DNA from 2 places in the Pseudoalteromonas galatheae genome. Region 2 is predicted to be linked to the other one. Evidence: predicted binding sites of a transcription regulator. Region 2 holds the regulator's gene; the other holds the start of a gene.
What was found. The regulator sigma-54, encoded in region 2, starts transcription at its own class of promoters, with help from an activator protein. The targets are predictions, from matches to a motif close to GTTGGCACGNNNNTNGNNT.
Positions count from the first base shown of each region.

Region 1: CWC29_RS04370 (FimV/HubP family polar landmark protein) is a predicted target of sigma-54. The motif match lies at 2,261-2,279, and genes of this name have one in related genera.

Region 1 is NZ_PNCO02000001.1:1,002,896-1,007,076, forward strand. Features, by position in the region: gene CWC29_RS04360 (4-phosphoerythronate dehydrogenase) at 1-996, shown strand, start outside; gene CWC29_RS04365 (aspartate-semialdehyde dehydrogenase) at 1,034-2,050, shown strand; gene CWC29_RS04370 (FimV/HubP family polar landmark protein) at 2,340-4,181, shown strand, end outside.
Region 2 is NZ_PNCO02000001.1:3,311,445-3,315,625, forward strand. Features, by position in the region: gene lptC (LPS export ABC transporter periplasmic protein LptC) at 1-400, shown strand, start outside; gene lptA (lipopolysaccharide transport periplasmic protein LptA) at 390-932, shown strand; gene lptB (LPS export ABC transporter ATP-binding protein) at 932-1,657, shown strand; gene CWC29_RS14730 (RNA polymerase factor sigma-54) at 1,704-3,203, shown strand; gene hpf (ribosome hibernation promoting factor) at 3,233-3,520, shown strand; gene ptsN (PTS IIA-like nitrogen regulatory protein PtsN) at 3,522-3,980, shown strand; gene rapZ (RNase adapter RapZ) at 3,973-4,181, shown strand, end outside.

The DNA.
Region 1 (4,181 bases), 2.3 Mb from region 2:
CGCTCAGTTACTAAGGTCAACAAGGCCCTGTTAGCACAAGCAGATAGACTGAAGTTTGTTGGGACTGCGACAATCGGAATTGATCATATTGATACCTCATTGCTGGCCAGCGCCAATATCTCGTTCAGCAGCGCACCAGGCTGTAATGCGATAGCTGTTGCCGAGTATGTGATAAGCGCTCTACTTGCATATGCACAAGAAACCTCCACGCCACTTCAAGATAAAACGATTGCCATCATTGGGGTTGGTAATATTGGCGCGTGTTTGGCATCAAAGCTTAAAGGGCTTGGTCTTACGATATTATTGTGTGACCCCGTAAGGCAGCAAGCGGGGACATTGGATTCACATGTAGCGTTAGATGAAGCTTTGGCTCGCGCGGATATTGTGACATTTCACGTTCCATTAGTTAAGCAGGGTCCGCATAAAACGGTTCATCTACTTGATGCATCGCGGATAGCGGCATTAAAGCCGGGTACGGTAATAGTCAATGCAAGCCGTGGAGATGTTATCGATAATCAAGCGCTTTTGCATGCGGTAGAGGGTGGGCAAGCGCTTGAGCTGATCTTAGACGTTTGGGAAAATGAGCCGAATATTTTACAACCGTTACTGCAGTATACTCGCTTTGCATCTGTACATATTGCTGGCCACACGCTAGAAGGCAAGGCACGAGGGACGCAAATGTTATACGAAGCTGTATGCCGGGAGTTCGATTTACCAGCCAGCAAAACGATTAGTGATTTTCTCCCTAAACCAAGTGTCACTGGCTGCCAGTTGCAATGCACAGCCAACGAGCAGGATATTATCAATTTAGCGCATCTTGTTTATGATATTCGCCGTGATGATGGCATCATGAGAAAACAGCTAAACACATTGGGCTTTGATACCTTGCGTAAAGCATATCCCGTGCGTCGAGAATTTAGTACAATTGCAGTCAATAATGACTCACCAATCAGTGAAAAGCTTTACCAACTTGGCTTTTCTGAGCACAAGAGTTAAGTGCTGTGGTTGGTATATTACAGAATGAGGAAAAATAATGTCGCAAAAATATAATGTTGCGGTACTTGGCGCAACAGGTCTTGTTGGCAAGCAAATTATCGAATTACTAGCGGAACGGAAATTTCCTGTAGACACGCTGTATCCACTCGCGAGTAGCCGAAGTGCGGGTGAAGAAATTGACTTTATGGGTGAAAAAATCGAAGTTCTGGATGTTGAAGAGTTTGATTTTTCTAATGCCCACATCGGTTTGTTTTCAGCGGGTGGTTCCGTGTCGGAGAAATATGCACCTATCGCCGCTGAAGCTGGCTGTATTGTTATAGACAATACCTCACATTTTAGATACGACTTTGATATTCCATTAGTGGTTCCTGAGGTGAATAAAGACAGTCTTGCAGATTTTAGAAATCGTAACATCATTGCTAACCCAAACTGCTCTACAATCCAAATGCTAGTGGCGCTTAAACCAATTTATGATGCCTATGGCATTGACAGAATTAATGTCTCAACTTATCAAGCGGTATCTGGTGCAGGTAAAGAAGCGGTAGATGAGTTGGCTAAGCAAACTGCAAACTTAATGAATGCAAGACCGATGGAAAACGAAATATTTAGCAAACAAATCGCTTTTAACGTCATTCCTCAAATTGATGCGTTCCAAGAAAATGGTTACACCAAAGAAGAAATGAAGATGGTGTGGGAAACGCAAAAAATCTTGGGCGACTCAAGTGTTTTGGTTAACCCGACTGCGGTTCGCGTTCCTGTGTTTTTTGGTCATGCTGAAGCCATTCATCTTGAAACGCGCATGCCTTATGATCTTGAACATATTAAGCAGTTACTTGCTGGTGCGCCGGGTGTTGAGTTAATTGAAGACGAAAACGACTACCCAACACCGGTAAGTGATGCAAGTGGTAACGATACCGTTTATGTAGGTCGTGTAAGGCAAGATATTTCACATCCACTGGGCTTAAACTTATGGGTGGTATCAGACAACACCAGAAAAGGTGCCGCAACAAATAGCATCCAAATTGCAGAAGCCCTGATAGAAAGCTATCTATAAGTATCCATTGATATCGCAAAGTAAGCAGAGTTTTGCTTACTTTTTTGCGCTATAACGGCAAACTTCTGCCAAGAAGTTTGCCGTTAAGTCAAATACTTGACTATTCTTCACCTATATCTGCTATTCCAAAATCAGTAAAAAGCATTATAACCATGTTACCTTTCAATACGTTGCAATGGATATTCCAACATATCTGGTTTATAGTTTGCATTTGGAATAGAGCTTGCTTCAAAGCCATAATAATAAAATGTCGTTTAACGGGTGTTAAACATTTGAGTAAAGGATCGGCATGCGCGGTTTAGCCTTATTTAGTATCTTTGTATTCGCACTGATTGCCACACCAGTATATACCCAAGAGGGGGTAGTGCTAAAAGGCCCTAAAGGGGTTGATTATGGGGCTCAAGGTCGGTCAATAGGGCCTATCAGACCCACGGATACATTGTGGCGTATAGCACAAAAAGTGCGACCAGATGACTCGGTCACCATTTATCAGGTGATGAAGGCGCTTTACGATAAAAATCCTAATTCATTTCTAGATAAAAACCTCAACCATATGCAGGATGGGGCGTATTTACGTATTCCTACCATCAATGAAATTCGCAGTGTTAACCCTGAGTTGGCAAAGCAAAAGTCGGATCAAGATGACAAACTTTGGGAAATGAAGCGTAAGGGATTATTGAATCCAAATGCAATAAACGAAGCTGAGAAAAAGGTTACGCAAGCTCGTAAAGTCGATGTAGAAGAAGCAAAAGAAGACCTGACTAATCAACTGCGCTCTTTAAAAATGGAGCAGGACATGCGGCTGATGGACTTACAAAAAGAGTTCAAGTCCTCAGTGCGTAATGTTGAAGAAATCCTATCCGAAAACAATAAGTTAAAGCAACAGCTTGGTGCTATTTCTACCGAGCTTCAAACGGTTCGTACCCAACTTGGTAAAGACAGCGAAATCCAACAACAGCTAAAGGCTGTTATTGACTTACAAAATGAAATGATTGATCAGCAGGCGGCTCAGGCAAAAGCGCAAGAAAGTAGCGAGTTAAGCGCATTCTTTAGCTCGCCAGCTGGAATTGCGTTACTTGCCACATTACCAGCACTATTAGCAATTGCTGGATTTGTCATGTTTCGCCGGAAGAAAAGTCAATCTCAGGCGTCAACAGATGACGATGATTTTCTTCCGCAAACACCATCCGCTGCTACTGCGGGCGCTGCAACCGCTGCGACTGCATTTGACCCAGAGCCAGACCCACTTGATATCGGAATGGGCGACGATGAAGACGCGCTGGGCGCAAGCGTACAGTTAGATGACGATATCTTGCCTGAAGACGATGAAATTACCTTTGACTCACTTGATGATGACTTCGATGAAGGGAGTGATACGCTAGATCAAGACGAACTTGATAGTTTACTAAACGAAGATATTTCGTTTGGTGATGATCATGACGAAGACTTTATGCAACAGAGCTTCGATGAGGCTGGTGATGAAGTTTCGCTCGATGTTGATGATAGTCAAAATATTTTAAGTGACAGTGATCTAGATGATTTGTTCAACGAATCTCAGGATGAAGAAATTGATGTTAGCGATGATGCACTTGCAGCCCTGAGTGAGGAGCTTGCAGATGAACAGGGTGCTGTTGCTAGCGATGATGATATCGATTCAATTCTTGATGGTGCGCTAGATGAAGAACCCGAATTTAGCGGCAATTTTGATAGTGAAAGCTTAGTTGAGGCTGATGATATCGACGCGCTACTTGATGCTGCCCAAGGTGCTGACGATGATGCACTGCCCGACTTTGAGGAGCCAAACAACGAGCTTGCGGGCGATGATATTGATGCGCTGTTAAATGAAGTTCAAGACGATGCGTTAGCCGAAATTAACGAAGAGCCGGATACGCTTGACGGTGATGATATCGATGCCTTATTGGATGAAGCGCAGGAAGATACGTTGCCGGAATTAGAAGAAGAGTCAGGTGATCTTGCTGGTGATGATATCGATGCTTTATTAGATGAAGCGCAAGAAGATACGTTGCCGGAATTAGAAGAAGAGCCTAGTGATCTTGCTGGTGACGACATCGATGCTTTATTAGATGAAGCGCAAGAAGATACGTTGCCAGAATTAGAAGAAGAGTCCGGT
Region 2 (4,181 bases):
CTATAGTGAAAATGGCTTATTAAACTATCAAGTAACTGCTGATAAGATGGAGTTGTATCAAGATCTTGGCTTTAGTCACTTTGAAAAACCTATTTTCACTTTGTATAACGGTGAGCAAAATTGGCAAATAAGTTCATCGGAAGCAACATTATACGAAAACAATACTTTAATCTTGGAAGGCAATGTATTGGCAAAGAATTTAACACCTAACGCCATGATCACTGATATTAATGCCGACAATGTAAGAGTTGAAATTAAGCAAAAATTGATGAAGTCGGAACACCCTGTTGTTATCACGGGTCCTAGTCTTAGGATCACGGGTAAAGGGCTACATGCGGATCTGCAAAAGCAAGTGATCGAACTCATCAACCACACAAAGACAATTTATTATGACCAGTAAAATCATTAACAACCTAGTTTGCATCGGCTTGCTTGCAAGTTCTACTCTGGCTATTGCCGCAGAACAAAATGAAGTCATTATTGATGCTGGCCGTCAGCAAGCTCAGCTGCAAAGCAATATCGGTATTTTTGAACAGAATGTTGTAATTATTCATGGCAACAGAAAAATAAATGCTGACCGCCTAGAGGTTCACCGCCGCGCAGAGCTTGGTACAAATAAACAGCTGCTTGTTGCAACTGGCAGCCCTGCCACTTTTAGCGAACGTCAACCTGATGGCAACTTGCTAGAAGCCAAAGCAAATGAAATCCGTTACGACGTAGCTAAAGGAACCCTAGTGATTTCTGGCGATGCGGAAATCAATCAAACAGGGCAAAAAATCAATGCGCAAGTCATCACCTACGACATTGAAAAGCAATTGATCAGCGCTGAGCGCTCAGATCAAGAAGATTCCCGTGTAAGAACCATACTTGTTCCTGTAGATGACAAAAAAGACGCAAAAGATAAAAAAGCGCAGGAAGAAGGTAACAATTAATGAGCGAGCTCAAAGCAACGGGTTTAGCAAAGAGTTATAAAGGTCGTGAAGTCGTCAAGAATGTTGGCTTAAGTGTCCAAGCTGGCAGTATTGTAGGTTTGTTAGGCCCAAATGGCGCAGGTAAAACCACTACTTTTTACATGATAGTAGGATTAGTACCAAGCGATAAAGGTTTTATTCAGATTGATGGCGAAGACATCACTTTACTACCGATGCATAGCCGCGCGCGACTTGGCATTGGCTATCTTCCGCAAGAGTCTTCAATCTTTAGAAAGCTCACGGTCTATCAAAATTTAATGGCGATTTTAGAAACTCGAAAAGACTTAACTAAAGTTGAAAGAGAGGCTGAGCTAAATGAGTTATTAGATGAATTTAATATTCAACATATTCGCGATTCACAGGGTATGGCATTATCGGGAGGCGAAAGAAGACGGGTAGAAATTGCTCGCGCTTTAGCTGCTAATCCCAAGTTTATCCTGTTAGATGAACCTTTTGCTGGTGTTGATCCAATTTCGGTGTTAGATATAAAGACAATCATAGAGCACCTAAAAAACCGCGGTATCGGTGTATTAATCACCGATCACAACGTAAGAGAAACACTAGACGTATGTGAAAAGGCCTACATCGTTTCACATGGTGAGTTAATCGCTGCAGGCACGCCAGAACATGTTTTGGCAGATCAAACCGTAAGAGATGTCTACCTAGGCGAACAATTCAAGCTATAGTTAAGACGTAGTATTAATAACTGTTAAAAAGGATTGTTAGAGATACATGAGGCAATCATTACAGCTGCGCATGGGGCAGCAACTTACAATGACTCCACAACTGCAACAAGCTATTCGCTTGCTGCAGCTTAGTACATTGGATCTGCAACAGGAAATACAAGAAGCATTAGACAGCAATCCATTATTGGAAGTGGAAGAAGGTGATAATACTGACGGCGAAAATGCTGACCAACACGGCCAAGAAAAGAGCAGCACTGAAGATAATCAAAATTCAGGCGATGAAGCATCAGTTAGTGACTATGAGATAGACTCAGATACCGCCATGAGCAAAGACACGGTGAGCGATGATCTCGCCATGGATGTCACTTGGGACGAGTATATGAGCGCAGCTCCAGCCGCCAGCTCAGGTCCACTCCCTGATGACGATAATGTTTATCAAGGGGAAACCTCTGAATCTCTCCATGATTATCTCATGTGGCAACTTGAGTTGACTCCATTTAGTCCAACAGATAGAGCTATTGCGATTGCGATTATTGAAGCGGTCGACCTGTCAGGCATTTTAACACTCTCTTGCGAAGACATTTTAGAGAGCATTAATGACGAAGATAGCGAAGAGCCTATTGAGCTAGATGAAGTCGAAGCCGTACTCAAACGTATTCAGCTTTTTGACCCTGTTGGTATCGCTGCGCGTAGTTTACAAGAATGCTTATGTATTCAGCTAAACCAATTCGCCCCAGATACGCCATGGATTGCCGAAACGAAAATGATCCTGACAGAGCATATTGATTTGCTTGCCAGCCGTGACTATCGAACTTTGGCTAAGAAAACGCGCCTTAAAGAAGCCGATCTCAAAGAGGTGATGACGCTAATTCATAGTCTTAACCCAAAGCCTGCGGCAAGCATTATTCATGAAGAACCTGAGTATGTGATCCCTGATGTATCGGTGAAAAAAGTAAAAGGTCGTTGGGTCGTAGAGCTAAACCCTGATGCTATGCCTAAAATAAGAGTAAACGATCACTACGCTGCGATGTCTAGAACGGCGAAATCCAGTACGGATAGTCAGTTTATTCGCTCTCATTTACAAGAAGCAAAATGGTTTATTAAAAGCTTAGAAAGCCGAAATGATACTTTATTAAAAGTTACCAATTGCATTGTGCAACAACAACAGGCATTCTTTGAACATGGCCCCGAAGCAATGCGCCCTATGGTGCTAAATGATGTTGCTGAAATGGTTGAGATGCATGAGTCCACAATTTCCCGTGTGACAACACAAAAATATATGCATACACCTCGGGGAATATTTGAGCTGAAGTATTTCTTCTCTAGCCATGTAAGTACAGAAAATGGAGGTGAGTGCTCTTCCACAGCAATTAGGGCACTTATCAAAAAGCTGATAGCTGCAGAAAATACCGCGAAGCCATTGAGTGACAGCAAAATTGCAGATATCTTAGCTGAGCAAGGAATTAAGGTAGCGAGACGCACGATTGCAAAATATCGTGAATCCCTAGCCATTCCACCGTCAAATCAGCGTAAAAGTTTGATATAAGACGTAAAACCCAAGAAGGAAAAATGCTTATGCAACTAAATCTAACTGGTCGCCATGTAGAAATTACTGACTCATTAAGAGACTATGTCACCAACAAGTTTGCGAAGCTAGAAAGGCACTTTGATCATATCAATAACGTGCATGTGATCCTAGATGTCGAGAAGCTAGTACAAAAAGCAGAAGCAACATTACACGTAAACGGCGGCGAACTATTTGCATCAACAGAGCATCAAGATATGTATGCCGCAATTGATGGCCTTATCAACAAGCTAGATCGTCAAGTTATTAAACACAAAGAGAAGCTCACTCGACACTAAGATGAAATTAAGTGAATTAGTGAACAAGGACTGCAGTAAAGCTGCGGTCCTTTTTAATAGCAAAAAACGTATTTTAGAATACATCAGCGAACTGGCTCATAGTCAAATTCCAAATACCAGTCAGCATGCTATCTTGGACGCTTTAATGGCGCGAGAGAAATTAGGTAGCACTGGGATTGGTAAAGGCATTGCTATTCCTCATGGACGACTTGAAGGGTTAGATAAAATCCTTGCAATGGTACTTGTCAGTGAGCAAGGGATCCAGTTTGAAGCCATAGATAAGCAGCCGGTCGATATTTTTGTCGCATTCATCGTACCTGAAGGTGATAATCAACAGCACCTGAAGACCTTAGCGGCGATTGCTGATACACTCCAAGACAAGTCTTTTTGCAAAATGCTTAGGCAAGCAAAAAGTGATGATGAGTTATATGCAGTGATCCAAGGTGAATTTGATGAGTGATGAAGAAAAAGGACTCGAGCTTATCATTATCAGTGGCCGATCTGGCTCTGGTAAATCTGTAGCGCTTCGAGTATTGGAAGATTTAGGCTACTATTGTGTAGATAATATTCCAGTCAACTTACTGCCCTCTTTAGTCCGTAGTGTTTCCGACAATTATAATAAAATTGCAGTGAGCATTGATGTTAGAAACTTGCCTAAAGA